Regions from separate parts of the Streptomyces sp. NPDC023157 genome, predicted to be linked through region 2. Evidence: riboswitches for the same ligand, from Rfam matches in the RefSeq annotation. Region 2 holds a riboswitch; the other holds the start of a gene.

Region 1 (14,326 bases), on a different contig from region 2:
ACGCCTTCCTTGCCGACCTTGTCCATCGCCTCGGCGATGAGCTCGCCGATCTGGGTGTCGGCGGCGGAGATGGAGGCCGTGGAGGCGATCTGCTCCTTGGTCTCGACATCCTTCGCCTGCTCGAGCAGGGCGCCGGAGACGGCCTCGACGGCCTTCTCGATGCCGCGCTTGAGGGCCATCGGGTTGGCACCGGCGGCCACGTTGCGCAGGCCCTCGCGGACGAGCGCCTGGGCGAGGACGGTGGCGGTGGTCGTACCGTCGCCGGCGACGTCGTCCGTCTTCTTGGCGACTTCCTTGACCAGCTCGGCGCCGATCTTCTCGTACGGGTCCTCGAGCTCGATCTCCTTGGCGATGGAGACACCATCGTTGGTGATCGTGGGGGCGCCCCACTTCTTCTCGAGGACGACGTTGCGGCCCTTCGGGCCGAGGGTGACCTTGACGGCGTCAGCGAGCTGGTTCATGCCGCGCTCGAGACCGCGCCGGGCCTCCTCGTCGAACGCGATGATCTTGGCCATGTGAAGTGGTCCTCCCGGACTGGGGTGGATAACGCTCCTGGACCGCGCCGACGCCCGCGACGGACGGCCTGCGAGCCCTGTGGTTCCTTGCCCCACCTGGCCGCGGGCCTCATCTGCCCGATCCTCGATTAAGCACTCTCACCTTCAGAGTGCTAACGCCAATGATTAGCACTCGCCCCATGCGAGTGCAAGCGACTACCGAGGATCGGTCACCCCTGGGAGCACGAGCCGGGCGCACACGCCGGGCGCACATGACGAGGAGCCGGACATGACGAGGGGCCCGCATCCGGTCTGGATGCGGGCCCCTCGACGGAAGTGCGTCGGTGGCCGATCGCGCCGCGCTCAGGCGGAGGCGGCGAGCTTGACCATGTCCGCCTGCGGGCCCTTCTGGCCCTGCGAGATCTCGAACTCGACCCGCTGCCCTTCTTCAAGGGTGCGGTAGCCGTCCATCTGGATCGCGCTGTAGTGGACGAAAACATCCGCACCACCGTCGACCGCGATGAAGCCGTAGCCCTTCTCCGCGTTGAACCACTTGACGGTGCCCTGAGCCATGCCTAACTCCCCTATTACTGGCCCTTGCGCGGGGCCGCACTTCGCGGACCCGGGTCAGACCCTGCGCCGGAACGCGTCGACCGCGGCTGAATGTATCTGCCCAACTGCCCTCTGCAACAGGTCAATCGGACGAGAATTCTGGGCAGCACGGAAAGGCGAATTGGGGAGAATCCCTTGAATTCCGGGTCAAGTCGGGCCGGGCAAAGCGCGCAGAAGGTACACAAGGCACGGGCACTTTGGCTGCTTCTTGTCGCGCACGGGCGCATTCTCATATGCGTCTGGCATGAGCAGCGGCGGGGACTTCCCCAACTCTACCCCGCTCAACCATGCAGAATTGCCCCCTCCGCTTCTTCTCGCGGAAGGGGCAATTCAGATAAGACGGATACCGCGGGTAAGCGCGGAGGGGGCGACGGCTCAGCAGCCGCCGGCGACCGCCGGGATGATGGAGACGCCCGCGCCGTCCGGCGTCGCGGTCTCCAGGCCCTGCTCGAAGCGCACGTCGTCGTCGTTGACGTACACGTTGACGAAGCGGCGCAGCTTGCCCTGGTCGTCCAGGACGCGGGCGGCGATGCCCCCGTGGTTCTTCTCCAGGTCGGCGATGACCTCGGCGAGGGTCGCGCCCTCCGCCTTCACCTCGGCCTGGCCGCCGGTGTAGGTGCGGAGGATGGTGGGGATGCGGACGTTGACGGCCATGGGTTCACGTACCTTTCAGTGGGCCAGGCCCGCGTCGCGGAACGCGTCCAGGCTCGGGCGGATGGTGGCGGTCGCCTGAGAGGTGTCGGCCACCGCGTCCAGGGTCTTGAGGCCGTCGCCGGTGTTGAGGACCACGGTCGTCAGGCTCGGGTCGATGAGACCGGCCTCGACCAGCTTCCTCGTGACGCCGACGGTCACGCCGCCCGCGGTCTCGGCGAAGATGCCCTCGGTGCGGGCGAGCAGCTTGATCGCGTCGACGACCTGCTCGTCGTTCACGTCCTCCACGGCACCGCCCGTGCGGCGGGCGATGTCGAGCACGTACGGGCCGTCGGCCGGGTTGCCGATCGCGAGGGACTTGGCGATCGTGTTCGGCTTCTGCGGCTTCACGACGTCGTGGCCGGCCTTGAAGGCGACGGAGACCGGGGAGCAGCCCTCGGCCTGGGCGCCGAAGATCTTGTACGGCTTGTCCTCGACCAGGCCCAGCTTGATGAGCTCCTGCAGACCCTTGTCGATCTTGGTGAGCTGGGAGCCGGAGGCGATCGGGATGACCAGCTGGTCGGGGATGACCCAACCGAGCTGCTCGCAGATCTCGTACGCGAGCGTCTTGGAGCCCTCGCCGTAGTACGGGCGCAGGTTGACGTTGACGAAGCCCCAGCCCTCGCCGAGCGGGTCGCCGATGAGCTCCGAGCAGAAGCGGTTGACGTCGTCGTAGTTGCCCTCGATGGCGACGAGGTCACCGCCGTAGACACCGGCCATGACGACCTTGCCCTGCTCCAGGTCGTGCGGGATGAACACGCAGGAGCGGAAGCCGGCCCGGGCGGCGGCGGCGCCGACGGCACCGGCCAGGTTGCCGGTGGAGGAGCAGGACAGGGTGGTGAAGCCGAAGGCGCGGGCGGCCTCGATGGCCTGGGCGACGACCCGGTCCTTGAAGGAGTGGGTCGGGTTGCCGGAGTCGTCCTTGACGAACAGCCTGCCGGGCTCGACGCCGATCTCGCGGGCCAGGTTGTCGGCCTTGACGAGCGGGGTCCAGCCGGGGTTCAGGTTCGGCTTCTCGGCGACATCGGCCGGGACGGGCAGCAGCGGGGCGTAGCGCCAGATGTTGGCGGGGCCGGCCTCGATGCGCTTGCGCAGCTCCTCCGGGTCACCGGAGGGCAGGTCGTACGCGACTTCGAGCGGGCCGAAACAGAGCTCACAGGCGAAGATCGGGCCGAGCGGGAAGGATTCGCCGCATTCGCGGCAGGAGAGTCCGGAAGCGGGACCGAGGTCGACGGTGGTTCCGGGTGCGACGGTCTGTACAGCCATGGAGGCGAGGCCCTTTCTCCTCATCTTTCCCATGACGAATTTTTCGCCATGAGACGGATTTGGCACCTTCCCTAGTCGGGGACCTCGCTGGAGGACGAGAACCGACTGGAGGGTTGCCGGGGCTTCAACGGGCCGTTTCCCTCTGCCCCTCTGGATGAGCGGTATTCGATTGTGAGACGCGGTCGGCACCCCGACATGCATCGGGGATCCGCGTTGTTCAAGACTGTAACCGAAGGCTACGAAGGTGGAGAGGGTCGTCCGATCCGCGAGATGGAGATCACGTTGCTGGAAGAGGTGGAGCGCTGGCTGGCCCGGCGGTCCTGGTCCGTCGCCGACCGCCCGCTGGAGCGCGTCCTCGCCGCCAAACGGGGGACGCGGGTCAGCGTGGTGCTGCCCGCGCTGAACGAGGAGGCGACGGTCGGCGCGATCGTCTCCGTGATCCGCCGCGAGCTGATGACCGAGGCCGTCCCGCTGGTGGACGAGCTCGTGGTGATCGACTCGGGCTCCACGGACCGTACGGCGGAGGTGGCGGCGGCGGCCGGCGCGCGGGTGGTGGCGCGCGACGCGATCCTGCCCCGGATACCCGCGGTGCCCGGCAAGGGCGAGGTCCTGTGGCGGTCACTGATGGTGACGACCGGGGACGTGGTCTGCTTCGTGGACGCGGACCTCAGGGACTTCTCCGCGGACTTCGTCACCGGCATCGTGGGCCCGCTGCTCACCGAACCGGACGTCGACTTCGTGAAGGCGATGTACGACCGCCCGCTCGGCGACGCCCCTGGTCAGGGCGGTCGGGTGACGGAGCTGGTGGCGCGCCCGCTGCTCAATCTGCACTGGCCGCAGCTGGCCGGCTTCGTCCAGCCGCTGGGCGGCGAGTACGCGGCGCGGCGCTCGCTGCTCGAACGGCTGCCGTTCCCCGTCGGTTACGGAGTGGAGCTGGGCCTGCTCGTCGACGCGCTGCACACGGTGGGCCTGGACGCCCTCGCACAGGTGGACGTGGGGGTGCGCAAGCACCGGCACCAGGACGGGCGGGCGCTGGGCCGGATGGCGGCCGCGATCTACCGGACGGCGCAGCTGCGTCTGTCCCGGGGACATCTGGTGCGCCCGTGGCTGACCCAGTTCGAGCGGGGCGAGCGGGGCTTCGAGCCGCACACGTACCCGGTGGACACGGAGGAGCGCCCGCCGATGGCGGAGATCGCGGAGTACGCGAGGCGGCGCGTGGCGTAGCGCCGGACAATGATCTTTTCCGCCCCCCTCGACAGGGAGCGGCTTCGACAGGGAGCGGCTCCGGCCGCGGCCCGGCCCTCGGCCGGAACCGCCCGTCTGGTATCCGTACGTTTGAGCGTTTACCGGACGGGCTAGGTTCGCCGTATGGCTACCGTCCTCGTGGCATCGAACCGCGGCCCGGTCTCGTACACCGTGCGTGACGACGGCTCCCTGGACACCCGGCGGGGCGGCGGCGGGCTCGTCTCGGGTCTGAGCGCCGTCTCCTCGGAGGGCGGCCTCTGGGTGTGCGCGGCGCTCGGCGACGGCGACCGCGAGGCCGTGCGCCGCGGGGTCGCCGAGCCGGGCGTACGCATGCTGGACATCGACCCGGAGGTGTACGCCGACGCGTACAACGGCATCGCGAACTCGGTGCTCTGGTTCCTCCACCACCACCTGTACGACATCCCGCGCGAGCCCGTCTTCGACGCGGACTTCCGGCGCCGCTGGGGGTCCTACCGCGCCTACAACCGCGCCTTCGCCGAGGCGCTGGCCGAGGCGGCGGACGAGGGCGCGGCGGTCCTCGTCCAGGACTACCACCTGGCGCTCGTCCCCGGCATGCTCCGCGCGCTCCGCCCGGACCTGCGGATCGGGCACTTCACCCACACCCCGTGGGCGGCGCCCGGCTACCTGGCGATGCTGCCCGACGACATCCACCGCGAGCTGGTCGAGGGCATGCTCGGCGCGGACGAGCGCGGCTTCCACACCCGCGCCTGGGCCGCCGCCTTCCTCGCCGACCCGCTCGTGCCCGACACCACCCGGGTCGCCGCGTACCCGCTCGGTGTCGACGCCGACGAGCTGCGCGCCCTGGCCCACCGCCCCGCGGTCGACGACCGCCTGGCGGCGCTGCGCGCCGAGGTGGGCGACCGGAAGACGATCGTCCGCGTGGACCGTACGGAGCTGTCCAAGAACATCCCACGCGGCCTCCTCGCCTACCGCGAACTCCTCGCCACCCACCCCGAGTGGCGCGGCCGGGTCGTCCACCTGGCCTCCGCGTACCCCTCCCGCCAGGACCTGGAGGTCTACCGCGCGTACACGGCCTCGGTGACCGAGCTCGCCGAGGCGGTCAACGCGGAGTACGGCACCCCCGACTGGCAGCCCGTCCTGCTCTCCGTCCAGGACGACTTCACCCGCTCCCTCGCCGCCTACCGGCTCGCCGACGTGGCCCTGGTCAACCCCGTCCGCGACGGCATGAACCTGGTCGCCAAGGAGATCCCGGTCGTCTCCGACGAGGGCTGCGCCCTGGTCCTGTCCCGCGAGGCGGGCGCGTACGAGGAGCTCCACGAGGACGCCCTCACGGTCAACCCGTACGACGTGACGGCCACCGCCGAAGCCCTCCACACCGCCCTCTCGATGCCGGCCCCCGAACGCGCCGAACGCACGAAACACCTCGCGACGGCGGCGACGGCGCTGCCGCCGCGGGAGTGGTTCCTGGAGCAGCTGGGGGCCTTGCGCCAGGCCTGAGGGAGGCGGGGCGCCTAGGTGTTCCGGATCGCCTCCGCCAGCGCGGCCAGGAGTTCCACGACCGCCGCCGGTCCCGGGACCGTGAGGTCCGCGCGGTCGGCGAGGTCGGGGACGGACTCGGAGGCCGAGGCGGAGCAGACGAGGAGGCCGGGGGTGCCGTCGGAGCGGAGCTTCTCGACGGCCGCGTACGCCGGGAGGTCGCCCAGGTCGTCGCCCGCGTACAGGACGGACCCGGCGCCCAGCTCGTGGACGTAGTCGGCGAGGGCGACGCCCTTGTCCATGCCCGGAGGGCGGAGCTCCAGGACCATGCGGCCGGGTTCGAGGACCAGGCCGTGATGGGTGGCCAGATCGCCCAGGGGGCCCTTCAGGGCCTCGAAGGCGCCCTGCGGGTCGTCGGCGCGGCGGGTGTGGACGGCGACCGCGCGGCCCTTCTCCTCGATCCAGGTGCCCGGCCAGGCGCCGATCCGGTCGAGGAAGCCGGGGAGCTCGGCGCGGACCGACGCGACGCCCGGGTGCGGGGCGGCGGCGTGGACGGTGCCGGTGACGGCGTCCCAGCGTTCGGCGCCGTAGTGGCCCAGGACCACGAGGTGCTCCAGGCCTGGGACGCCGGCGAAGCCCCCGTAGCGGACCGCGACCCCGGCCGGGCGGCCGGTGACCACGGCGACGGAGGCCACCCGGGGGGCGAGGGCGGCCAGGGCGGGGACGGCGCCGGGGTGGGCGCGGGCCCGCTCGGGGTCGGGGACGATCTCGGCGAGCGTCCCGTCGAAGTCGAGGGCGACGACGGCCTTCTCGGGGCGCGCGAGGAGCGCGGCGAGACCGTCGCGGCCGGCGGCCGTGGTCGGGTGCGGAAGGCTGCTGACCATGTTCACGACCCTACCCACGCGCGGGCCTCCCGTCAGCGGCGCGATTCCCGTTCCGCCCGCACCCGCCGGAGGCGGTTCACCGTGACCGGGTCGTGGGCGAGGGCCCGCGGGTCGTCGAGGAGGGCGTTGAGCAGCTGGTAGTAGCGGGTCGCGGAGAGGCCGAGCTGTTCGCGAACCGCTCGTTCCTTGGCGCCGGGGCCCGGCCAGGAACGCCGTTCCATGGCCAGGACGGCCTGCTCGCGCTCGCCCAGCTCGCCGGGTTCGGTGGGTCCGGTGGTCATACAGACCAACTTATGCCGCCGTCCTACTCCGCGTTCTCCGCCGCCGTCGCCTCGCGGGCGATCCGGCCCAGGATCTCGGCCGGCTTCGCGTCGGGGGCGACGGCCTTGCCGATGTCCTTCTTGACGGCGCCGCTGACCCGGGCCCAGGAGGTCTTGCCGACCGGGGGGAGCTGGGAGTCGGGGAGGGCCTGGAGGAATTCGCGGAGGTCGGCGTGGGCCGGGTCGGACTCCATGCTCGCGGAGGCCGTGATGGTGGCGGGGAGGAGGCCGTTGTCGCCCGCGAACTTCAGGACGTTCTCGTCGTTGAAGGCGAAGTCGAGGAAGGCGCCGATCTCCTTGCGGTGCCCGTTCTGCTTGAAGCCCATGATCCAGTCGGCGACGCCCATGGTGGCCCTGGCCTTGCCGGACGCGCCGGGCAGGGCGACCTTGCCGACCTTGACGCCCTTCTTCTCGGCCTCCTGCATCAGGGACGGGTGCCCGTTGAGCATGCCGACCTCGCCGCGGGCGAAGGCCGCGAAGGCCTCCTTGCGGTTGAGCTTGCCGGGGGCGACGGGGCCGGTGAGGCCCTCGGCGACGAGGTTGGTCCGCAGCCACTCGAAGGTGCGGATGTTCGCGTCGGAGTCGATCTTGTAGTGGTCGGTGGCGTCGGTGTAGCCGTCGCCACCGCTGAGCAGCCACATCATCGTCTCGGCCTGGGCCTCCTCGGGCCCGAGCGGCAGCGCGAAGGGGTACTTCACGCCCTTCTTCTCCAGCTTGCGCGCGGCGGCGGCGAGCTCGTCCCAGGTGGTGGGCGGCGCGGTGACACCGGCCTTCTCGAAGAGGCCCTCGTTGAAGAAGAGCAGCCGGGTGGAGGCGACGAAGGGCAGCCCGTACTGGGTGCGCTTGTTCTCGCCGGCCGCGACGAGCGGGGCGAGGAAGTTGGCCTGGACCCGGATGGAGAGGAGCTCGTCGGCGGAGTAGAGCTGCCCGGCGGCCGCGTAGTCGGCGTAGGCGCCGATCTGGGCGATGTCGGGGGCCTGGCCGGCCTTGACCAGCTCGGCGACCTTGCGGTCGACGTCGTTCCAGGACTCGATCTGGACCTGGACCTTCACGCCGGGGTTCTTCGCCTCGAAGGCGGAGACGACGCCGGCCCAGTACTTCTTGGTGGAGTCGCCGCCGGCGAGGTCGTAGTCGGCGGCCACCAGCTTGAGGGTGACGTCGCCGGTCTCACCGCTCAGGGTGCCGCAGCCGGAGAGCGCGCCGGTCAGGCCGAGTGCGGAGGCCGCCGCGGCCAGTCCTATGAATCGTCGCCGCTGCACAGCTGTAACCCGCCCTTTGCTCATCGTCTGTTCGCCGTCGAACCCCCGTGAGCGGCAAGTTTCCCCCGCCGGAACAGGGGAGGTCTACACCACTCGCATATCGCTTCTGCAACGCATCACGGCCCGTCACCCCGTCGAATTTGTATCCGTGCGCAACAATCCTCCACAGTGGACTAGACCTTTCGGGTCCTCACGCGCGAGACTGTCCCCGTGAGACACGTCATCGCCCTCGATGTGGGCGGCACCGGTATGAAGGCCGCCCTGGTCGGGGCCGACGGCACCCTGCTCCACGAAGCCCGTCGCGCCACCGGCCGCGAGCGCGGGGCCGAGGCCGTCGTCGAGACGATCCTCGGCTTCGCCGAGGAACTGCGCGCCCTCGGCCAGGAACGGTACGGAGAGCCCGCCGCGGCCGCCGGAGTCGCCGTCCCCGGCATCGTCGACGCCGAGAACGGCATCGCCGTCTACGCCGCCAACCTCGGCTGGCGCGACGTCCCCATGCGCGCCCTGCTCAGCGAACGGCTGGGCGCCATCCCCGTCGCCCTCGGCCACGACGTGCGCACCGGCGGCCTCGCCGAAGGCCGCATCGGCGCCGGGAACGGCGCCGACCGCTTCCTCTTCGTCCCGCTCGGCACCGGCATCGCCGGGGCCATCGGCATCGGCAGCGAGATCGAGGCCGGCGCCCACGGCTACGCGGGCGAGATCGGCCACATCGTGGTCCGCCCCGGCGGCATCGCATGCGGCTGCCGCCAGCGCGGCTGCCTGGAGCGGTACGCCTCCGCCTCCGCCGTCTCCCAGGCCTGGGCCACCGCCTCCGGCGACCCCGACGCCGACGCCGCCGACTGCGCCAAGGCCGTCGAGTCCGGCGACCCCGCCGCCGCACGGGTCTGGCAGGACGCCGTCGACGCCCTGGCCGACGGCCTGGTCACCGCACTCACCCTGCTGGACCCCCGCACGCTCATCATCGGTGGCGGTCTGGCCGAGGCAGGGGAAACCTTGTTCACACCCCTACGGGCCGCGGTGGAGGAGCGCGTCACCTTCCAGAAGCTGCCCGCCATCGTCCCGGCGGCCCTCGGGGACACCGCCGGATGCCTGGGCGCGGGCCTCCTCGCCTGGGACCTGCTCGCCGACCAGCGCCCCACCGACTCGGAGGTATCCGCCTGATGGCCGTTTCCACAGTTCTCACCGGGGCCCGCGTGGTACTGCCGACCGGGATCGTCGAGAACGGACGAGTGATCGTCGAGGACGGCCGCATCGCGGGCGCCACCCGCGAGGACGCACCCGCCCTCGACCTCACCGGCCACTGGCTCGTGCCCGGGTTCGTGGACATGCACAACCACGGCGGCGGCGGCGCCTCCTTCACCTCCGGCACCGTGGACGAGGTGCTCACCGGCGTCCACACCCACCGCCTGCACGGCACCACCACCGTCGTCGCCTCCTTCGTCACCGGCGAGATGGACTTCCTCACCCAGCGCGCCGGACTCCTCTCCGAACTGGCCGAACAGGGCGAGATCGCCGGCCTGCACTTCGAGGGCCCGTTCATCTCCCCGTGCCGCAAGGGCGCCCACGACGAGACCCTGCTGCGCGACCCCGACCCGGCCGACGTGCGCAAGCTGATCGACGCGGGCCGCGGCCAGGCCCGCATGGTCACCCTCGCCACCGAGCTGCCCGGCGGCATCGACTCCGTACGTCTGCTCGCCGAGCACGGCGTGATCGCCGCGATCGGGCACACGGACGCGTCGTACGAGCAGACGCAGGCCGCGATCGACGCGGGCGCCACCGTCGCCACCCACCTCTTCAACGCGATGCCCGGCCTCGGGCACCGCGCGCCCGGTCCCATCGCCGCGCTCCTGGAGGACGAGCGGATCACCGTCGAGCTCATCAACGACGGCACCCACCTGCACCCGGCCGCCCTGGAACTCGCCTTCCACCACGCCGGCGCCGACCGGGTCGCGTTCATCACCGACGCGATGGACGCCGCCGGCTTCGGCGACGGGCGCTACATGCTCGGCCCCCTGGAGGTCGAGGTGAAGGACAGCGTGGCGCGGCTCGTCGAGGGCGGCTCCATCGCCGGCTCGACGCTGACGCTGGACCGCGCGTTCAAGCGGGCGGCCACCATCGACCGGCTGCCGGTGGAAGCGGTCGTCCAGGCCCTCTCCGCCAACCCGGCCAGACTGCTCGGCGTCTACGACCGGGTCGGCTCCCTGGAGCCCGGCAAGGACGCCGACCTCGTCGTCCTCGACGCGGACTTCGAACTCAAGGGCGTCATGCGCAAGGGCGCCTGGGTGGTCGAGCCCCAGCTGGGCTGAGCACCGACGGCGTACCTGAAATCACGTCACGGCGGTTGGTCCAGGGTCTGGGCCAACCGCCTTCTGTTTGGCATGATCAGGGCGCCAGCAGCGCTGACACGAGACGACAGGGGTGGCGCCGGTGATCCTCACGGTCACCCTCAACACGGCGGTGGACCTGACCTACCGGGTCCCCGCCCTCGTCCCGCACGCCTCGCACCGCGTCACCCAGGTCATCGAACGCCCCGGCGGCAAGGGCCTCAACGTCGCCCGGGTGCTCGGCGCCCTCGGCCACGAGACCGTCGTCACCGGCTTCGCCGGCGGGGCCACCGGCGCGACCCTGCGCGAACTCCTCGCCCGTACGACGGAAGGGCAGCGGGTCCACGACGCGCTGGTCCCCACCGAGGGCCCCACCCGGCGCACCATCGCCGTCGTCGACGCGGCCAGCGGCGACACCACCCAGCTCAACGAACCCGGCCCGGTCATCGCCCCCGCCGAATGGGCCGCGTTCACCGCCCGCTACACCGCACTCCTCGACGGGGCGCGGGCCGTGGCGCTCTGCGGCAGCCTCCCGCCGGGCATCCACGTCGGCGCGTACGCCGAACTCGTCCGGCTCGCCCGGGGCGCCGGCGTCCCCGTCCTCCTCGACACCAGCGGCGAACCGCTCCGCCGCGGCATCGCCGCCCGCCCCGACCTGATCAAGCCCAACGCCGACGAACTGGCCCAGCTCACCGGCTCCCGTGAACCCCACCGCGCCACCCGCGACGCCCGCCGCCGCGGCGCCCACGCGGTCGTCACCTCGCTCGGCCCCGAAGGCCTGCTCGCGGCCACCCCGGAGGGCCTGTGGCAGGCGGCCCCGCCCGCCCCCGTCCGGGGCAACCCGACCGGCGCCGGCGACTCGGCCGTCGCCGCGCTCCTCGCCGGCCTGGTCGACGGCACCGACTGGCCCACCCGCCTGGCCCACGCCGTCGCCCTCTCCGCGGCGACCGTCCTCTCCCCGGTGGCCGGCGAATTCGACGAAACGGCCTACGAGACGATGCTCCCCCGCATCACGGTCCAGACCCCGGCTACGGCGGCCTGACCCGGCCGCTGCACACCCGTGCTGCCCAGGCGCTTTCGGCCACCCCCGATCCGCCCAAAAGGCGCATTGAACACACTCCCGCGCACGGCCGAACATGGATGATCATCTCGGCCGTTCGAAAGGACACCCATGCGCAGGAAACTGGCCGCAACCGCCGGAACGCTCGCGACCGGACTCACTCTCGTGCTGTCCGCGCCAGGCTCCGCACACGCCGAAACGACAAGCGGCTACGTCACGTGCACGACGACCGGAGCCTACGGCGAGTACTTCTACAGCAACTACAGCGGTCCGGGCGCCACGATCAACGTGCAGATGAGCCTCACTGACACCCTGGCCGACGGCAACTCCGTGCGGGTCCGCATGATGTCGAAGGACGTCAACGGTGCCGTCACGTACTACCAGTGGCGTGCGAACGCCGGCGGCGCCAACACCACGAAGAAGTGGACGACGACGGCTTCCCACGCCAGGGGGCTCTTCGACATCGGTATCCAGGTGGCCCGGTTCAACAGCGACGGCACCCTGCGGAACAGCTGCGCCCAGTGGTCCTGAAGCGGTGAGACGTCGAGGGTGGCGCGATCATCGCGCCACCCTCGTCCTCACTTCGCGTGCCCGGCCTTCAGCAGTACCTGGTCGAGTATCGCCTCGCAGGTGTCGCCCTGCTCGCACGAGATCTTGAGGTCGTTCTTGCCCTTGGTGAGGTTCACGTAGGCGTACGTGTTGGTCCAGCCCTTCGCCCAGTCGCCCTCCGCGGCCCTGGCGAAGTTGGACATGTTCAGGGACCGGGGGGTCTCCGCGTTGACCGTCAGCGAGGTCTTGGCGTCCTTGCCCGGCACGCTGTACGTGATGAACATGGTGTACTCGCCGCTTTCCGGCACGTCGACCGACCAGCTCGCCGAACCGCCGACGCCGCCGAAGTTCACGTACGCGCCGTCCGCCCCCTTGGCGCCCTTGATGTCCTTCGCCAGCACCGCCGACCCGCCCAGCTTCAGCGTCGCCGCGTCCTGCTGGGGCAGTTCCGCCGAGGGCTTGGAGGAGGGGGTGGTGTCGGTGGAGGGGGATTCCTCCACCTGGGTGGGGGCGTTGGTCTTGCCGCCCGCGCTGCCCGCGTTCTCGTTCTCGCCGCCGTTGTTGGTGATCACGGCGGCCGCGATGCCGATGACGACGACCGCGACGACCGCGACCGCGCCGATCAGCAGGCCCTTGGTGTTGGGACCGCCGCCGCGCCCGGTGGGGGGCTGCGGGGTGGGGCGGGTCGGGGGGCCGCCGGGGTAGGTCTCGGGGGCCGCGTACTGCGGGTGCGGCTGGCCGTACGCCTGCTGCTGCGGGACGTGGGCCGGGGGTCGGCCGCCGTACTGGCGCTCGCCGACCGTGCGGACCTGGTTGTACGAGGTGCGGGGGACGCCCGGCTGGGACGCGGGGCCGGGGTAGCCGTAGCCGCCGCCCTGGGGCGGCTGGGCGCCGGCCGCCTGGCCGTCCTCGTACAGGTAGCCGAACGGATCGTCGTCCTCGGGCGTCTTCGCGCCGTCGTTGCCCGCCATCCGGGTCACTCCCTTTCCCTGCTCGCCAGCCGTCGCCGACCGGCCGAGCCTACCCCGAACGGCCCTGCGGGGAATTCAGCGCTCCGTGTACGTCCCGTGAACGGGGGCCCGTGTCCGGGGCCTATCCGGCGCGGCGGTGCATCTTCGAACGGGACCGCTTCTCGATGTACATCCGCTGGTCCGCGCTGTTCAGGACCTCTTCCACGGTCATGCCGCACTCGGCCCAGCCGATACCGAAGCTGGCCCCGACGCGGACCGCCCGCCCGTCGACCCGGATCGGCGGAATGATCGCGTTCCGCAGCCGCACCGCGAGGTCGGCGGCGTCGGCGGAGCCGAGGCCGTCGGCGAGGACGACGAACTCGTCGCCGCCGAGCCGGGCGACCGTGTCCCCGTCCCTTACGCCCGTGGTGAGCCGGCGGGCAACCTCGATGAGGACGGCGTCGCCGGTGTGGTGCCCGAAGCGGTCGTTGATCGACTTGAAGCCGTCGAGGTCGCAGAAGAGGACGGCGAGCCCCTTCGTACCGTCGTCGACCTCGCCGCCGGTGGGGGCGACGGAGTGCACGTGCCCCTCGTACGCGCCGACGGCGGCGACCGGGGAGAAGCCGAAGCCGTGTCCGTGGTCGTAGTCGTATTCGTACGGCGGCTCGTACGCGTCGGCGGGGGCGCCGGAGCCGGCGAAGGGGCGCTCGCAGAGGCGGGCGGAGAGCCGGGAGCGCAGCTCGGCGCTGTTGGGCAGGCCGGTGAGGGCGTCGTGCGAGGCGCGGTGGGCGAGCTGCAGCTCGTGCCGCTTGCGCTCCTCGATGTCCTCGACGTGGGTGAGGAGGAAGCGGGGGCCGTCGGTGGTGTCGGCGACGACGGAGTTGCGCAGGGAGACCCAGACGTACGTGCCGTCCCGGCGGCCGAGGCGCAGCTCGGCGCGGCCGCCTTCGGCGGAGGTGCGCAGCAGGGTGCCTATGTCCTCGGGGTGGACGAGGTCGGCGAAGGAGTAGCGGCGCATGACGGAGGCGGGGCGGCCGAGCAGCCGGCACAGCGCGTCGTTGGTGCGCAGGAGGCGGCCGTGCTGGTCGCCGCCCATCTCGGCGATGGCCATGCCGGAGGGCGCGTACTCGAAGGCCTGCCGGAAGGACTCCTCGCTGGCGCGCAGGGCCTGCTGCTCGCGTTCCAGGCGGACGAGGGCGCGCTGCATGTTGGAGC
Region 2 (14,326 bases):
GACCGACAGGACAGGAACAGGACAGGTATGACGGGCGCAGTGGGCACGACGGCACCGGACCGCCCGGCACGCGAACGGCTGCGGCTGCCCGTCGGCATCTGGGCCGTCACCCGGGTCCTGTTGCTGCTCTGCGTCTTCAAGGTCGTGGTGATCCCGGGCCCGGACGTGACGAGCGACGTCGAGCAGATCTACCAGGGCTGGTACGAGGTCCTGCGGACCGGCACGTTCCCGCTGGACGACGTCACCTGGCAGTACCCGCCGGCCGCCGCGCTGGCGATCCTCTCCCCCGCCCTGCTGCCCTTCCTCGGCTACTCGGCCGCCTTCTTCGTGCTCAGCCTGGCGTGCGACGCCGTCGTCTTCGGGCTGCTCGTGTACGCGGGGCGGCGGCCGGGCCGCTCGATGCGCGGGGCGTGGCTGTGGATCGCCGGTGTCGCGCTGCTCGGGCCGACCGCGTACGCGCGCTACGACCTGATGGTGACGGCGGTGGCGGTGGCGGGCCTCCTGGCGGCGGTGCGCAGGCCTGCGGTGCTCGGCGCGCTGGCCGGGTTCGGGGCGATGCTGAAGGTCTGGCCGGTGCTGCTGCTCGCGGGCACCGCGCGCGGCCGGGCCACCCTGCGCTCCTGGCCGACGGCGGTCGGCACGGCGGCCGGGGTGCTGCTGCTGTGCGTGCTCGCGGCGCCCGGGGCGCTCGCCTTCCTCGGCTTCCAGCGGGACCGGGGCACCGAGGTCGAGTCGCTGGGCGCGCTCGTCTTCCATGTGGCGAAGAACTTCGGCTGGGAGGGCGAGGCGCGGATGAACTACGGCTCGATCGAGTTCCTGGGCCCGGGGGTCTCCGCGGTGTCCACGGCGGCGATGGTGCTGACGTTCGCCGCCTTCGGCTGGCTCCTGGTGTGGCGGCTGCGGACCCGCCGCTTCGCCACGACCACGACGGCGGACGCGGCCTTCGTCGCGGTGCTGCTGTTCGTGACGACGAGCCGGGTGATCAGCCCCCAGTACATGATCTGGCTGGTGGGCCTGGCGGCGGTGTGCCTGGTCTACCGGGCCAGCCGGATGCGGCGGCCCGCGCATCTGGTGCTGTGGGCGACGGCGGTGACGCAGTTCGAGTTCCCGGTGTGGTTCTCGCACGTCTCGCACAGCGACCCGCTGGGCATCGCGCTGCTCCTGGTCCGCAACGGCCTGCTCGTCGCGGCCTGTCTGTCGGCCTGCAGGATCCTGTGGCGCCAGACGGTGACGGAGCCGCGCCTGACGCCGGTGGCGGTGCCGGCCCCGGCCCCGGCCCCCGCGGAGCGGGAGAAGACCCCGGTCCCGGCCTCCTCCTGACGCCCTCGGCGACGGTGCGCAGTGACCGGCCCTCCCGGACACCGGAGCGGAGCTCCTAGGCGAGCCGCTCCCCCACATACGTGCGCCAGCTCGCCGTGAACTCCTCCGGGGTGGTGCCCAGGACGTCCTTCAGCGCCTTCTCCAGGGCGCCCTCGCGCTGCGGGTGGGCGCCGACCGCCCGGTAGAACGCGGTCAGCTTCGCCTCGCCCCAGTGCGCGGCGATCAGCTCGCAGGCCAGCCAGCCGCCCTCGTAGGCGCGGGCCATCGCTTCCTGGTCGCCGCCGAAGGTGAAGTCCTTGTCGTCGGGCAGGGCGGCGGGCGCGTCGCCCGCCTGGACCGCGCGGCGCAGTTCGGGGGCGGCCTGGGCGGCGGTGCGGCCGGTGCCCCGGTAGGCGATCCAGTCGGCGAAGCCCTCGGAGAGCCAGACCGGGGTGGCCTTCGTGGTCTGGACGCGGGTCGCGACATGGGTGGTCTCATGGGTGAGGACCAGCTGCCGGCCGAAGGAGCCGAGCGTCGCGTACGCGTCGGGGTTGACGATGACCCGGTCGGCGGGGGCCGACGGGCCGCCGCCGCTCTCGCCGGTCGTGACGGCCGCGATGCCCCGGTAGGAGGCGGCCGGCGCGCCGAGCAGCCCGCCCATCGCCTCGACGGAGGCGGGCACCAGGACCACGATCCGGCCGGCCCACTTCCCGTGCCAGGCGTCCCCGACGGCGGGCACCGCCCGGTCCGCCTCGGCCGCGATCTCGCGCAGCCGCTCGGGGCTCTGGCCCACGCCGAGGACGAGGCTGCGCCGGCCGGTCACGGTCCGCACCTCGCCCTGCTGCCACAGCTGCTGCGGGGCGCCCTCGGCGGGGCGGTCGCCGGTGACGTACCAGCGCCCGTCGCGTTCGGCGAGCTCCAGGACCCGCTCGGCGGTGACCGGCCCGGAGTCGTAGCCCTTGATCCGGTAGCCGAGCTCGGCCCTGGCGGTGGCCCGGCCGCCGCCGGTCCGGTCGACGTCGGTGACCCGGTACCGCCAGCCGTCCAGCGGGAGCGTCGCGAGCCGGTCGAACTCGGTGCGGGCGGCGGGTGCGAGCGCGGGGTCGAGGGCCGCGAGATAGGCGGCCGCGTCCCGGTCGCGCAGCGCCCGCGCGTGCCGGTCGAGCAGGTGCTGGATCTGCCCGGGCGCGGGGTCCGCGGGGGCGGGAGCCGTGCAGCCGGTCAGCACCAGCAGGGCCGCCGCCAGGCACACGGCCGCGCCGCGCGCCCTTCCGCTCCCCTGACCTGCCACGCCCCCGATCGTACGGGGCGGGGGCGGCGGCGGGCCCCGGCCGGCCGCTCAGACCCGGGTCACGGTGACGTGGGACATCATGTTCACCGGGTCGTAGCGGACCCGGGCGCCCGGGTAGGGCGCGTGGATGACCTGCCCGTTGCCGGCGTAGATGGCCACATGGCTGGCGTCGCTGCGGTACGTGACGAGGTCGCCGGGCTGCGCCTGGGAGAGCGGCACCCGGCGGCCGGCGGACCGCTGCGCGGAGGAGGTGCGGGGCAGGGCGATCCCGGCCTGCCGGTACGACCAGACCATCAGGCCCGAGCAGTCGAAGGCGGAGGGGCCGGTGGCGCCCCACACGTACGGCTTGCCGATGGCGCTGCGGGCGGCGATCACCGCGGCGGCGGCCCGGGAGGGGCCGAGGTCGGCGAGCGGCGGGAGCGCGTCGTCGAGGGAGTCGCGGCCGGAGCGGGAGGCCCGCTCGTAGCCGGCCCGCTCGTCGGCGGAGAGCGAGGCGAGCACCCGGCGGGCCTCGGTCAGCTTCCGCTCGACGGTGCGCTTGTGCCGGGCCACCTCGGTTCTGCTGCGCTCCAGTTCGGCGAGGGCGCGGCCCGCTTCCGTGCGCTCCTGGGCCAGCTTGCGCAGCTCGCGGCGGAGTTCGGCGAGGGCGGCGCCCTGGCGGGCGGTGGCCCGGTCGAGCACCGAGGCCCGGTCGAGGTAGGTCTCCGGGTCGGAGGAGAGCAGCAGGGCGAGGGCCGGGTCGATGCCGCCGGAGCGGTACTGGGCGCCGGCCACCGAACCGAGCGCGCCGCGCATGCGGTTGACGCGCTCCTGGCCGCGGGCGAGGCCGTCCTGCGCGAGCGAGACGGTCCTGCGCAGCCGGTCGGCCTTCTCGTCGGCCTGGTTGTAGCCCTCGGTGGCCTTCTCGGCCTCCTCGAAGAGGCGGTCGACGGTGGCGCGGGTGGCCTCGGGGCCGGCGGCGCCCGGGTCGGCGTGCGCGGGGACGGCACCGAGGGCCGTGGCCGCGGTGGCCGCGGCTGCGGTGAGGACGGTGACCCTGGCGGGTCGTCGGTGGGACGCCACGGAACGCGCTCCGTTCGGTTCGACGGACTGGCGCGGCAGACAGTAGCCGGTGATCACCCCAGGTCCAACGAAGCCGCCGGACACGCAAAGTGACGCCCCGCCCGTGACCACAGGTCACCGGCGGGGCGTCACGTCAGTCCAGGATCCGGCGAACCACCCGTTCGGAGGGCAGCCGCCGTCGCGTCAGATACGGACGCCGAACTGGAAGGTGCCCATGTAGTCCATCGACTCGTAGCGGACGTAGGCGCCCGGCTTCGGGGCGTGCAGGATGGTGTTGTTGCCCGCGTACAGGCCCACGTGCGACAGGTTGTTGAAGAAGACCAGGTCGCCCGGCTTGAGCTGGCTGCGGCCGATCTTCACGCCGTCGTTCTGCTGCGTGTAGGTGGTGCGGGTGAGCGAGACGTTGGCCTGGCGGTAGGCCCACTGCGTCAGACCCGAGCAGTCGAAGGAGTTCGGGCCCGTGGCGCCGCGGAAGTACGGCTTGCCGATGCGGGTGGCGGCGGCGTTGAGGGCGGCGGCGCCGCGCTCGGAGGCGGGCACCTCGTTGCCGAGCTCGACGCGGTCGCCGGCGTCGCGGCTGGCGCGCTGCTCGTCCTGCTGCATCTTGGCGCGCTCGGCGGTCGTCAGCGTGTTGAGCAGCTTGCGGGCCTCGGCCAGCTTGGCGGTGGCCTTGTTCTTCTTCTCGTTGAGCGTCTTGCGGACGTCCTCGAGGTCGGCCAGCTTGGTCGCGGCCTCGGTGCGCTCCTGGGCGAGGGTGCGCTGCTTGGCCTGGATCGACTGGAGCACGTCGGCCTGCTTGGCGCCGAGCTGGTCGATCGCGGACGCCTTGTCGAGATAGGTGTCCGGGTCGGCGGAGAGGAAGAGCTGGAGCGCCGGGTCGATGCCGCCGGAGCGGTACTGGGCGCTGGCGACCGAACCGATCTGCCCACGCAGGGTGTTGAGGTCCTGCTGGCCGCGGGCGACCTTGTCCTGGAGGGCGTCGATCTCCTTGTGGAGCTTGCCGCGGCGCTCCTCGGCGAGGTTGGCCTGCTCCGTGGCCTCTTCGGCCTCGTGGTAGAGCTTGTCGACCTTGGACTTGACCTCGTCGATCTTCGGCTTGGCGGGGGCCGCGGAGGCGCCGCTCTGGGCGGAGATCGCGACGGCGAGGCCGGCGGTGGCGGTGAGCACGGTCACACGGGTGCGGCTCGGCTGCTTGGGTCGACGGTGGGACGCCACGAAGGCGAGCTCCTTCTTCCTTCAGCCGCCGACCGGGTAAGCGGCAGGCGGGCCCCTCGCCGCCATCCCGGATGGATGATCAACCGCGCGAAGGTTCGAACCCCGACCCTAGTGACCATCTTGTGATCAGTTCAAATCCCGATAGGCAAAATCTCGCTCGGGCAACAAAGTATTCGCACACATCACACAGGCAGTAATGGTCACTTGACCCTGCGCGGACCAGAAAAAGGACATCAGGCGCAGACGTTACGATCCTTCACGTGAGACGCGAAAGCCGCTTCAGCAACAAGGCGGACGCGACCGGGCGCGCACCGGACTTGGCGACCCCGTCGGCCACTTCGCGGTCGGTGGAGACCACCACCACGGGACGGCCCGGCGGCTCGGCCCGGACCAGCTGACGGATCAACTCGTCGGCCGTGACACCGGGCTTGGAGAACAGCACCCGCACCCCGCGCGGCGGCGCGAGCAGCACCGGGGCGGCGAGCTCGGCCCCGTCGAAGACACAGGTGATCTCGGCGCCCGAGCGGGCCGCGAGGGCGGACAGACCGCCGAGCAGCCGCAGCCGCTGCTTCTCCAGCGGCATCGTCGGGTAGCCGGTCTTGGTGACGTTGTAGCCGTCCACCACCAGGTGCGCCTGGGGCAGTTCGAGGAGCTGGTCCAGGAGCGCCGGGTCGGTCTCGGACAGCGCGCGGGCCGCGATGTCCTTCGGCGACATGCGGCCCGGCTCCACCGCGTCCACGGTGTCCGCGGGATGCATCGAGACCGGCGGCAGGGCCAGTTCGCGGCGCAGCCCCTGGGCGGCGTCGAGCACGGTGTCCAGGAGCAGCCGCAGCCGCATGTCCTCCACCGAGCGGCCCTCGCGGGCGGCGCGGCGGCTGGTCTCCAGGGCCGCCTCCACCTCGCCGAGCCGGGCCTTGAGCCGCCGGCTCTCGCTCTCGGCGGCGGAGACCTGGGCGGCGGACTCGGTCCTGGCCGAGTCGATCTCGGCCTGGACGCGCCGCAGCGCCGCCTCGCCGCGCTTCACGTCGCTCTGGGCGCTGCGCAGCTTGCGGTGAAGCGATTCCGCTTCCTTGCGGGCCGCCTCCAGGTCGTGGCGCAGCTGCTCGGTCTCGGACCGGGCGCGCTCCCGGGCGTGCGCGACCTCCTCGCGCAGCCGCTCCAGTTCGCGCCGGCCGGCCTCGTCGGCGCGCTCGGCGTCGGCGCGCTCGGCCTCCTCGCCGGCGGCGGCGACCAGCTTGCCCCAGCCGGCCGGGCGCAGCACGTAGGCGGCCGCGGCCACGTCGACGGGGTCGGCGGCGGCGGGCGGGGAGCCGGACTCGACGGCGCCGGCCAGTTCGGGCTCGGCCTCCTTGAAGCGCTCGCCGATCCGCTGCCGGAACAGGGGGTCGCTCTCCAGGGCGGCCGCCATCGCGTTCCCGGCGAACTTGGCCCGCCGGGAGGCGGTGAAGCGGGCGTACTGACGCAGCGGTCCGGGGAGCTCGGCGACGGTCAGGCCGCCGAAGGCGTCCGCGACCAGCGCGACCACCTTGCGCCGTACGGGCTCGGGCAGCGGCCGGTCGAGCGCCTCGGCGGCGTCGTCCGCCGAGCCCGTCGGTTCTTCACCGTGCGCGGGCTGCGCCACGATCCGTCACCCCACTTCCCTGTCGTCGTCGCCCTCGCGGGCCGCTTCTCAGGAAGCGGAACCCGGCCTGTCCACCAGTTCGATCTGGTCCACCGCGTTGCACCAGCGGCAGCGGACCGACTCGATGGTCTCACTGACCACCTCGCGTTCCTCGACCTTGGGCTCACCGGCGAGGTCCAGATGGACGTACTCGACGACCTTGGAGGACCGCGTGACGTCGAAACGGGTCAGGTTGCCGCAGAGCGTGCAACGCCAGCGGGTCTCCGGGGTCGGCAGGGGAACCGTCGTCATCGTGCCGCCTCTTTCTGGGCTTTCCCTGGAATTCCGGGGTTGTACGGGACCGCGGTGCGCCGTCGGACTGCGGAAGTCTGCCCGTAACCCTACGGCCTCGCGGGTACCCCGTGTCACGGCGAGGCACTCTGTCCAGGTGGACCCCGGTACGCCATGATCTGTCCATGATCGACTGGCGGCGCACGGCCCTCGGCGCGTGGCACGGGACCCGGAACGGGCCCACCGTGACGTACGGCCTCATCGCGCTGTGCGTCCTGCTCTTCGCCATGAGCCCGGTGTCGGGGCTCAACCCGGGGTACGGCACCGGCGACCGGCTGCTGGCGGCGCAGGGCGCGTACTTCGAACGCTGGGGCGTGATCCCGGCCGAGCTGGTGAACGGACGGCCGCGCGCCCTGCTCACCCCGCTGACCGCGCTCTTCGTGCACGGCAGCTGGCTGCACCTGCTCGGGAACATGCTGTTCCTGTACGTCTTCGGCGCGATGGCCGAGGAGCGGATGGGGCCGGCCGAGTTCGCCCTGTTCTATCTGGGGTGCGGCGGTCTGGCGCTGCTCGGCTACGCGGCGGCGCACGCGGACAGCACACAGACACTGGTGGGGGCGTCGGGGGCGATCTCGGGGGTGCTCGGGGCCTTCCTCTATCTCTTCCCGCGCTCCCGGGTGACCAGCCTCTTCCCCTTCCTCTTCTTCCTGCCGCTGAGATTCCCGGCCTGGATCGTGCTGATCTTCTGGTTCGTGCTCCAGTGGCTGGCGGCCCGCTCGGCCGGGGCGGGGCCGGGGGTGGCGTACCTGGCGCACGTGGTGGGGTTCGCGATCGGCTTCCTCTACGCGTGGGGCCGGTACAGAGGTGGCGTTAAGGTGAAGCCACCAGCCGCGGCCACCGAGGGAGAAAGCCAGCCGTGATCACCGCGATCGTGCTCATCAAGACCAGCGTGGACCGCATTCCCGAGATCGCGGAGTCCATCGCCTCGATCGACTGCGTCAGCGAGGTCTTCTCGGTGACCGGGACGTACGACCTGATCGCCATGGTCCGGGTGCCGCGCCACGACGACCTCGCCGACGTCATCCCCGGGAAGATCAGCAAGATCCCCGGCGTCGAGGGCACCGACACCCATGTCGCCTTCCGCGCCTACTCCCAGAACGACCTGGACGCGGCCTTCGCCATCGGCCTGGAGTCCTGAGCCCGCGGGCTCCGGCCCGCGGCACCCCGCACACACGGTGAAGCCGGCCTCTCCCGCACGGGAGGCCGGCTTCACTCGTACGGGGGAAGGAGCTCAGCCGCGGTCGGGCACGCAGCGGCCGTCCTCGGTGCGGTACTTCCACTGGGCGCCCTCGCGCACCAGCTGCCTCACCGCGCCGACGAACCGATCCACGTGCTCGTCGGGCGTCCCCGCGCCGAAGCTGACGCGGATGGCGTTGAGGGAGCGCTCGCCGGGGGCCGCCTCCGGGGCGCCGCACTCGCCCGGGTCCTGCGGGTCGCTGCCGAGCAGGGTGCGCACCAGCGGGTGGGCGCAGAACAGGCCGTCGCGGACGCCGATGCCGTACTCGGCGGAGAGCGCGGCGGCGAAGTGGGAGCTGTTCCAGCCGTCCACGACGAAGGAGATGACGCCGACCCGGGGGGCGTCGTCCCCGAAGAGCGAGAGCACCCGCACCTCGGGCACCTCGGCCAGGCCCTCGCGAACCTTCGCGATCAGGTGCCGCTCACGGGCGACGAGCTGGTCGAAGCCGGCCTCGGTGAGCGCCTTGCAGGCGGAGGCGATGGAGTAGACGCCGATGACGTTGGGCGAGCCGGCCTCGTGCCGGGCCGCGGTGGTGTGCCACTCCACGTCGACCCCGCCGTCGGCCCGGCGGGCCACCGTGCGGGAGGCGCCGCCGCCGGCGAGGTAGGGCTCGGAGTCCTGGAGCCAGTCGGCGCGTCCGGCGAGGACGCCGGAGCCGAACGGGGCGTACAGCTTGTGCCCGGAGAAGGCGATCCAGTCGACGTCCAACTCCTGTACGGAGACAGGGTGGTGGGGCGCGAGCTGGGCGGCGTCGAGGACGATCCGGGCGCCGTGGGCGTGCGCGGCGGCGGCGAGTTCCCGCACCGGCCACAGCTCGCCGGTGACGTTGGAGGCGCCGGTCACGCAGACCAGGGCGGGGCCGTAGGGGTCGCGGTCGGCGAGCGCCCGCTCCAGCGTCTCGACGGCCTGGCGCGGGGTGCGCGGGGCGTTGAGGTAGGTGACCCGGGCGTCGCGCCAGGGCAGCAGGGAGGCGTGGTGCTCGGTCTCGAAGACGAAGACCTGGCAGTCGGCGGGGATCACCTGGGCGAGCAGGTTGAGCGAGTCGGTGGTGGAGCGGGTGAAGACCACCTGGTCGTCGGGGCGGCAGTCGAGGAACTCGGCGACGGTGGCGCGGCTGTTCTCGAAGAGGTCCGTGGAGAGCTGGGAGAGGTAGCCGGCACCGCGGTGGACGCTGCCGTAGTACGGGGCGTACGCGGCGACGTCGTCCCACACACGCTGCAGGGCCGGGGCGCTGGCCGCGTAGTCGAGCGCCGCGTAGCTGACCTCGCCGCCGGTGACGAGCGGGACGGTGACGTCCCGGCCGAGGACCGGCAGCGGGGCGGCGCAGCAGGGGTCCGCCGACGCGGCGGACTCGGCGGACTCACCGGAGGCGGCGGAGACGGTGGCGGTGGCGGCGGCGGCGTTCGGGCATGCGGACATGACGGTATCTCCCGGCGGAAAAGGGGCGCGAAAAGGCGTGAAAGAGCCCGCGGGGCAGCGCGAGGAAAGGGGTGCCCCGTACGGGTGTTCGGTGAAGAAGTGGGCCGACGGCCCTAACGCATTCGCTTGCTCACGAGACACTGCTCCCTAGAGGACCAAGGACCCCAGGGTTGTGCGCAGGGGTCCGCGCTTGCCGCAGGCTTCTGCTCGTACGGCCTGGTCTTCACCCGGGGCACCCCGCCACGGACGGAGGGTTGCCGGACAGCCAGCCGGGGCTTTGTCGCTGTCACTCATGACCTGCCACAGAACCTATGCCAGTCGATCACGACGACGCAACCCCGTCCCGGCATTCGGAACGGGGCTGCGTGCGGGCCGCGTACGGGCCTTGTGCGGGACCGAGTAACAGACCGCGTACGGGGGCGGTGGCGCTTGCTAGGCGTTGCTGGCGGCGATCCAGCGCTCCAGGGCCCGGCGGGCGGCGCCGGAGTCGATGGACTCGGCCGCCTTGGCCATGCCCACGCGCAGTTGCTCCGTCAGGGTGCCCTCCCCCGGTTCCAGCGCGATGAGCGCCGCCGCCGAGTTGAGCAGCACCGCGTCCCGTACCGGGCCGGTCTCGCCGGCCAGCAGACGGCGCGCCACATCGGCGTTGTACGAGGCGTCGGCGCCGCGCAGGGCCTCCACCGGGACGATGTCGATGCCGACGTCGCGCGGGTCGAAGGACTCCTCGCGGACGGTGCCGTCCCGGACGATCCACACCCGGGAGGTCGCCGTCGTGGTCAGCTCGTCCAGACCGTCGTCGCCGCGGAAGACCAGCGCCGAGGAGCCGCGCTCGGCGAGGACGCCGGCGACGATCGGGGCCATCCGCGGGTCGGCCACGCCGGTCGCCTGGGCCCGCACCCGGGCCGGGTTGGTGAGCGGTCCGAGGAAGTTGAAGACCGTGCGGATGCCCAGCTCCTTGCGGGCCATCGCCACATGGCGCAGCGCCGGGTGGAACTTCACCGCGAAGCAGAAGGTGATGCCGGCCTCGCCGGCGACCTCGGCCACCCGCGCCGGGGTCAGTTCCAGGTTGACGCCGAGCTTCTCCAGGACGTCGGAGGCGCCGCTGGCGCTGGACGCGGCCCGGTTGCCGTGCTTGACGACCTTGGCGCCGGTGCCGGCCACCACGATCGCCGACATGGTGGAGATGTTGACGGTCTTGGCGCCGTCGCCACCGGTGCCGACGATGTCCACGGACGGGCCGGGCACCTCGATCGTTCTGGCGTGCTCGTACATGGTCCGGACGAGGCCGGTGATCTCCTCGACGGTCTCGCCCTTGGCCCGCAGGGCGACGACGAAGCCGGCGATCTGCGCGGCGGTGGCCTCGCCGCGCAGGATGCGGTCCATCGCCCAGGCGGTGTCCTCCGCGCTCTGGTCGCGGCCGCTCAGCAGGCCGTCCAGGACGGCGGGCCAGGAGCGGCCCGCCGAGTCGAGTCCTCCAGCGGGGGTCGCAGCGCTCATGGCAGCTCCTGGCGATCGGTGATCGGTGATCTTCGGGGATGGATACCTTCCCACCCTATCGATCCGCGGGAACGGCAAAGAGCCCCGTCCATCGAATGGACGGGGCTCTCGCCGTGGCGACCTGCTTCAGGAGGTCAGATGATCAGTGGTGGCCGTGGCCGCTCGTGATCTCCTTGTACTCCTCGGCGGTGGGCTTGACGATCTGGTTGTCCGCGCCGTAGTAGCCCTTGTTGAGCTTGACCCGGAGCTTCTCCATACGCCCGATCTTGCGCTCCACGCCGTTCTCGTCGACGGCCGGCGGCAGGGCCGCGGCGTCGTACTGCTCGTGCGCCGTGAGGCGGTGCAGCTCACCCTGGCTGAGCGGCTGGTGGACCTCGACGAACTCACCGTGCGGCAGGCGCTTGATGATGCCGGACTCGCGTCCGTGCAGCACCTTGTCCTTGTCCCGGCGCTGGAGGCCGAGGCAGATGCGCTTGGTGACGACGAAGGCGATGACCGGTCCGGCGAAGAAGAAGATCCGGACGAACCAGGTGATCGAGTTGATCGACAGGTGGAAGTGCGTGGCCCAGAGGTCGTTGCCGCCACCGACGAGCATGATCATGTACGCGGTGATCCAGGCGACACCGAAGGCGGTGCGCGTCGGAGCGTTGCGCGGGCGCTGCGCGATGTGGTGCTCACGCTTGTCGCCCGTGATCCAGGACTCGATGAACGGGTAGACCGCGATCGCGCCGAGCACCGCCGGGAAGATCGCCAGCGGGATCATCACGCCGAGGACCAGCGTGTGGCCCCACAGGTTGATCTCCCAGCCCGGCATGACACGGATCAGACCCTCGGCGAAGCCCATGTACCAGTCGGGCTGGGCGCCGGTGGACACCTGGTCCGGGCGGTACGGGCCGATGGCCCAGATCGGGTTGATCGAGGCGATCGCCGCGATGACCGCGATGACACCGAAGACCAGGAAGAAGAAGCCTCCGGCCTTCGCCATGTACACCGGCAGCAGCGGCATGCCGACGACGTTCTTGTTCGTACGGCCGGGGCCCTCGAAGTGCGTGTGCTTGTGGACGAACACCAGGATGAGGTGCGCGACCACGAGACCCAGCATGATGCCCGGCAGCAGCAGCACGTGCGCCGAGTAGAACCGGGCGACGAAGTCGCCGCCGGGGAACTCCCCGCCGAACAGGAACATCGACAGGTACGTGCCGACGATCGGCACGGACAGGATCGCGCCCTGCATGAAGCGCACACCGGTGCCGGAGAGCAGGTCGTCCGGGAGCGAGTAACCGGTGAAGCCGGTGAACATGCCCAGGAAGAACAGCAGGAAGCCGAACAGCCAGTTGATCTCACGCGGCTTGCGGAACGCGCCGGTGAAGAACACGCGCATCATGTGCACGAACATGCCGGCGAGGAAGATCAGCGCCGCCCAGTGGTGGATCTGCCGGATGAGCAGACCACCACGCACCTCGAACGAGATGTGCATGGTCGAGTTGAACGCCTCGGACATCAGCTGTCCCTGGAGCGGGACGTACGGTCCGACGTACTCCACCTCGTTCATCGACGGGTGGAAGAACATCGTCAGATAGACGCCCGTCAGGATGATGATGAGGAAGCTGTAGAGGCAGACCTCGCCCAGCATGAACGACCAGTGGTCCGGGAAGATCTTCCGCATGTTGGCCTTGGCCAGCGTGTAGATCCCCAGGCGGCCGTCGGCCCAGTCGGCGATGCGCTCGCCGGCGGGTGCCTTCTTCTGCGTATTGGTCACAGTGCTCATCCGCGCTCCCAGAAGGCGGGACCGACGGGCTCTTCGAAGTCGCCGTGCGCCTCGAGGAAGCCCTTGTCGTTCACGCCGATCCGCAGCTGCGGGAGGGCGTGACCGGCCGGGCCGAAGATGACTCGGGCGCCGTCGGACAGGTCGAAGGTGGACTGGTGGCACGGGCAGAGCACGTGGTGCGTCTGCTGCTCGTACAGAGAGATCGGGCAGCCGACGTGGGTGCAGATCTTCGAGAAGGCGACGATGCCCTCGTGCGACCACTCGAGCTCGCGCTTGTCCTTGATGTCGTCCGGCTGGATACGGACGATCATCAGGGCGGCCTTGGCGATCTCGGTCTGGAAGTGCTCGTCGTGCTCCGAGAGGCCCTCGGGCATCGCGAAGGTCAGCGAACCGACCGCGACGTCCTCGGGACGCAGCGGCTCGTGCGTGTTCATGTTGACGAGCAGCTTGCCCTTGGCCCACAGGGTGGAGCGGAGCTTCTTCTCGGGCAGCGGGCCCATGTCACGCAGCAGCACGATGCCGGAGAGCGGCACCATGGCCAGCGCGCCGAACAGCGTGTTGCGGATCAGCTTGCGCCGGCCGAAGCCGGACTCGGCGGCACCGGCCGCGAAGTCCGCCATGACCTTGGCCTTGACCTCGGGCGTGGCCGCCATCGGGTGACGGTCGTCGGCGACCTCGACGTCGGACATCAGGGTGCGGGCCCAGTGGACCGCGCCCGCGCCGATGAAGAACAGGGCCGCACCCAGGGTCAGACCCAGGGAGAAGTTGAGCGCGGACACCCGGCCGAAGGGCCAGATGTACACGATCTTGTCCACCGGGAAGATCACGTACGAGGCGATGAAGCCGATCGTGGCCAGCATCGACAGCGTGAACATGAAGGCGACCGCACGCTCGGACCGCCGGGCGGCCCGCTCGTCGATGTCCTGGATGCGCGGCTTGTGGGGCGGGAGGCCCGGGTCGGCGAACGGGTCGTCGGCGACCTTCACCGCGCCGTGCGCGGTGTCCTGCTCGGACGGCAGGTTCTCTTCTGGATTCTCTTGGGTACTCATGACTTCTTGGCCTTAGCGGTGTGGGCCGCGACCCAGATGGCAACTGCGATCAGCGCGCCCAGGCCGAAGACCCACGCGAACAGACCCTCGCTGACGGGGCCGAGGCCACCCAGCTTGAGACCACCCGGGTTGTCGGCCTTGTCGCTGTTGACGGCCTGGACGTAGGCGATGATGTCCTTCTTCTGCTTCTCCGGCATGGTCGTGTCGGGGAAGGAGGGCATGTTCTGCGGGCCGGTCTGCATGGCCTCGTAGAGGTGCTTCGGGCTGACGCCTTCGAGGTTCGGGGCGTACTTGCCGTAGGTCAGCGCGCCACCCTCACCGGTGAAGTTGTGGCACTGGGCGCAGTTGGAGCGGAAGAGCTCGCCGCCCTTGGCGATGTCGGCGCCGTCAGGGCTGTACTGGCCTTCGGTCGGCACGATCGGGCCGGCACCGAGGGACGCCACGTACGCCGCGAGCTGATCGATCTCAGCCTGCGTGTAGATGACCTTCTTCTTCGGGACCTGGGCACCCGGCTGCTGAGCCGGCATACGGCCCGTGC

Evidence for each region. A riboswitch is a leader RNA that binds a small molecule or an ion and turns the genes downstream of it on or off. The one in region 2 is predicted to bind S-adenosylmethionine.
Region 1: it holds a riboswitch for S-adenosylmethionine, as region 2 does, so the genes downstream of both, thrC (threonine synthase) here and ACZ3ZE_RS01790 (aminotransferase class V-fold PLP-dependent enzyme) in region 2, are expected to answer to the same signal.

The regions. Positions count from the first base shown of each region.
Region 1 is NZ_JBVHIL010000004.1:742,127-756,452, forward strand. It holds gene groL (chaperonin GroEL) at 1-515, opposite strand, end outside; gene ACZ3ZE_RS18530 (cold-shock protein) at 858-1,067, opposite strand; gene ACZ3ZE_RS18535 (MoaD/ThiS family protein) at 1,482-1,760, opposite strand; gene thrC (threonine synthase) at 1,776-3,062, opposite strand; SAM riboswitch class I at 3,080-3,223, opposite strand; gene ACZ3ZE_RS18545 (glucosyl-3-phosphoglycerate synthase) at 3,345-4,286, shown strand; gene ACZ3ZE_RS18550 (alpha,alpha-trehalose-phosphate synthase (UDP-forming)) at 4,431-5,786, shown strand; gene otsB (trehalose-phosphatase) at 5,801-6,649, opposite strand; gene ACZ3ZE_RS18560 (DUF3263 domain-containing protein) at 6,682-6,930, opposite strand; gene ACZ3ZE_RS18565 (extracellular solute-binding protein) at 6,954-8,228, opposite strand; gene ACZ3ZE_RS18570 (ROK family protein) at 8,439-9,389, shown strand; gene nagA (N-acetylglucosamine-6-phosphate deacetylase) at 9,389-10,534, shown strand; gene ACZ3ZE_RS18580 (1-phosphofructokinase family hexose kinase) at 10,656-11,594, shown strand; gene ACZ3ZE_RS18585 (hypothetical protein) at 11,724-12,143, shown strand; gene ACZ3ZE_RS18590 (carbohydrate-binding protein) at 12,191-13,132, opposite strand; gene cdgB (diguanylate cyclase CdgB) at 13,254-14,326, opposite strand, start outside.
Region 2 is NZ_JBVHIL010000001.1:371,364-385,689, forward strand. It holds gene ACZ3ZE_RS01750 (glycosyltransferase 87 family protein) at 28-1,320, shown strand; gene ACZ3ZE_RS01755 (hypothetical protein) at 1,376-2,590, opposite strand; gene ACZ3ZE_RS01760 (C40 family peptidase) at 2,639-3,652, opposite strand; gene ACZ3ZE_RS01765 (C40 family peptidase) at 3,836-4,867, opposite strand; gene ACZ3ZE_RS01770 (NYN domain-containing protein) at 5,124-6,488, opposite strand; gene ACZ3ZE_RS01775 (hypothetical protein) at 6,537-6,779, opposite strand; gene ACZ3ZE_RS01780 (rhomboid family intramembrane serine protease) at 6,944-7,678, shown strand; gene ACZ3ZE_RS01785 (Lrp/AsnC family transcriptional regulator) at 7,675-7,956, shown strand; gene ACZ3ZE_RS01790 (aminotransferase class V-fold PLP-dependent enzyme) at 8,050-9,474, opposite strand; SAM riboswitch class IV at 9,656-9,772, opposite strand; gene trpD (anthranilate phosphoribosyltransferase) at 9,907-10,971, opposite strand; gene qcrB (cytochrome bc1 complex cytochrome b subunit) at 11,114-12,739, opposite strand; gene qcrA (cytochrome bc1 complex Rieske iron-sulfur subunit) at 12,736-13,788, opposite strand; gene qcrC (cytochrome bc1 complex diheme cytochrome c subunit) at 13,785-14,326, opposite strand, start outside.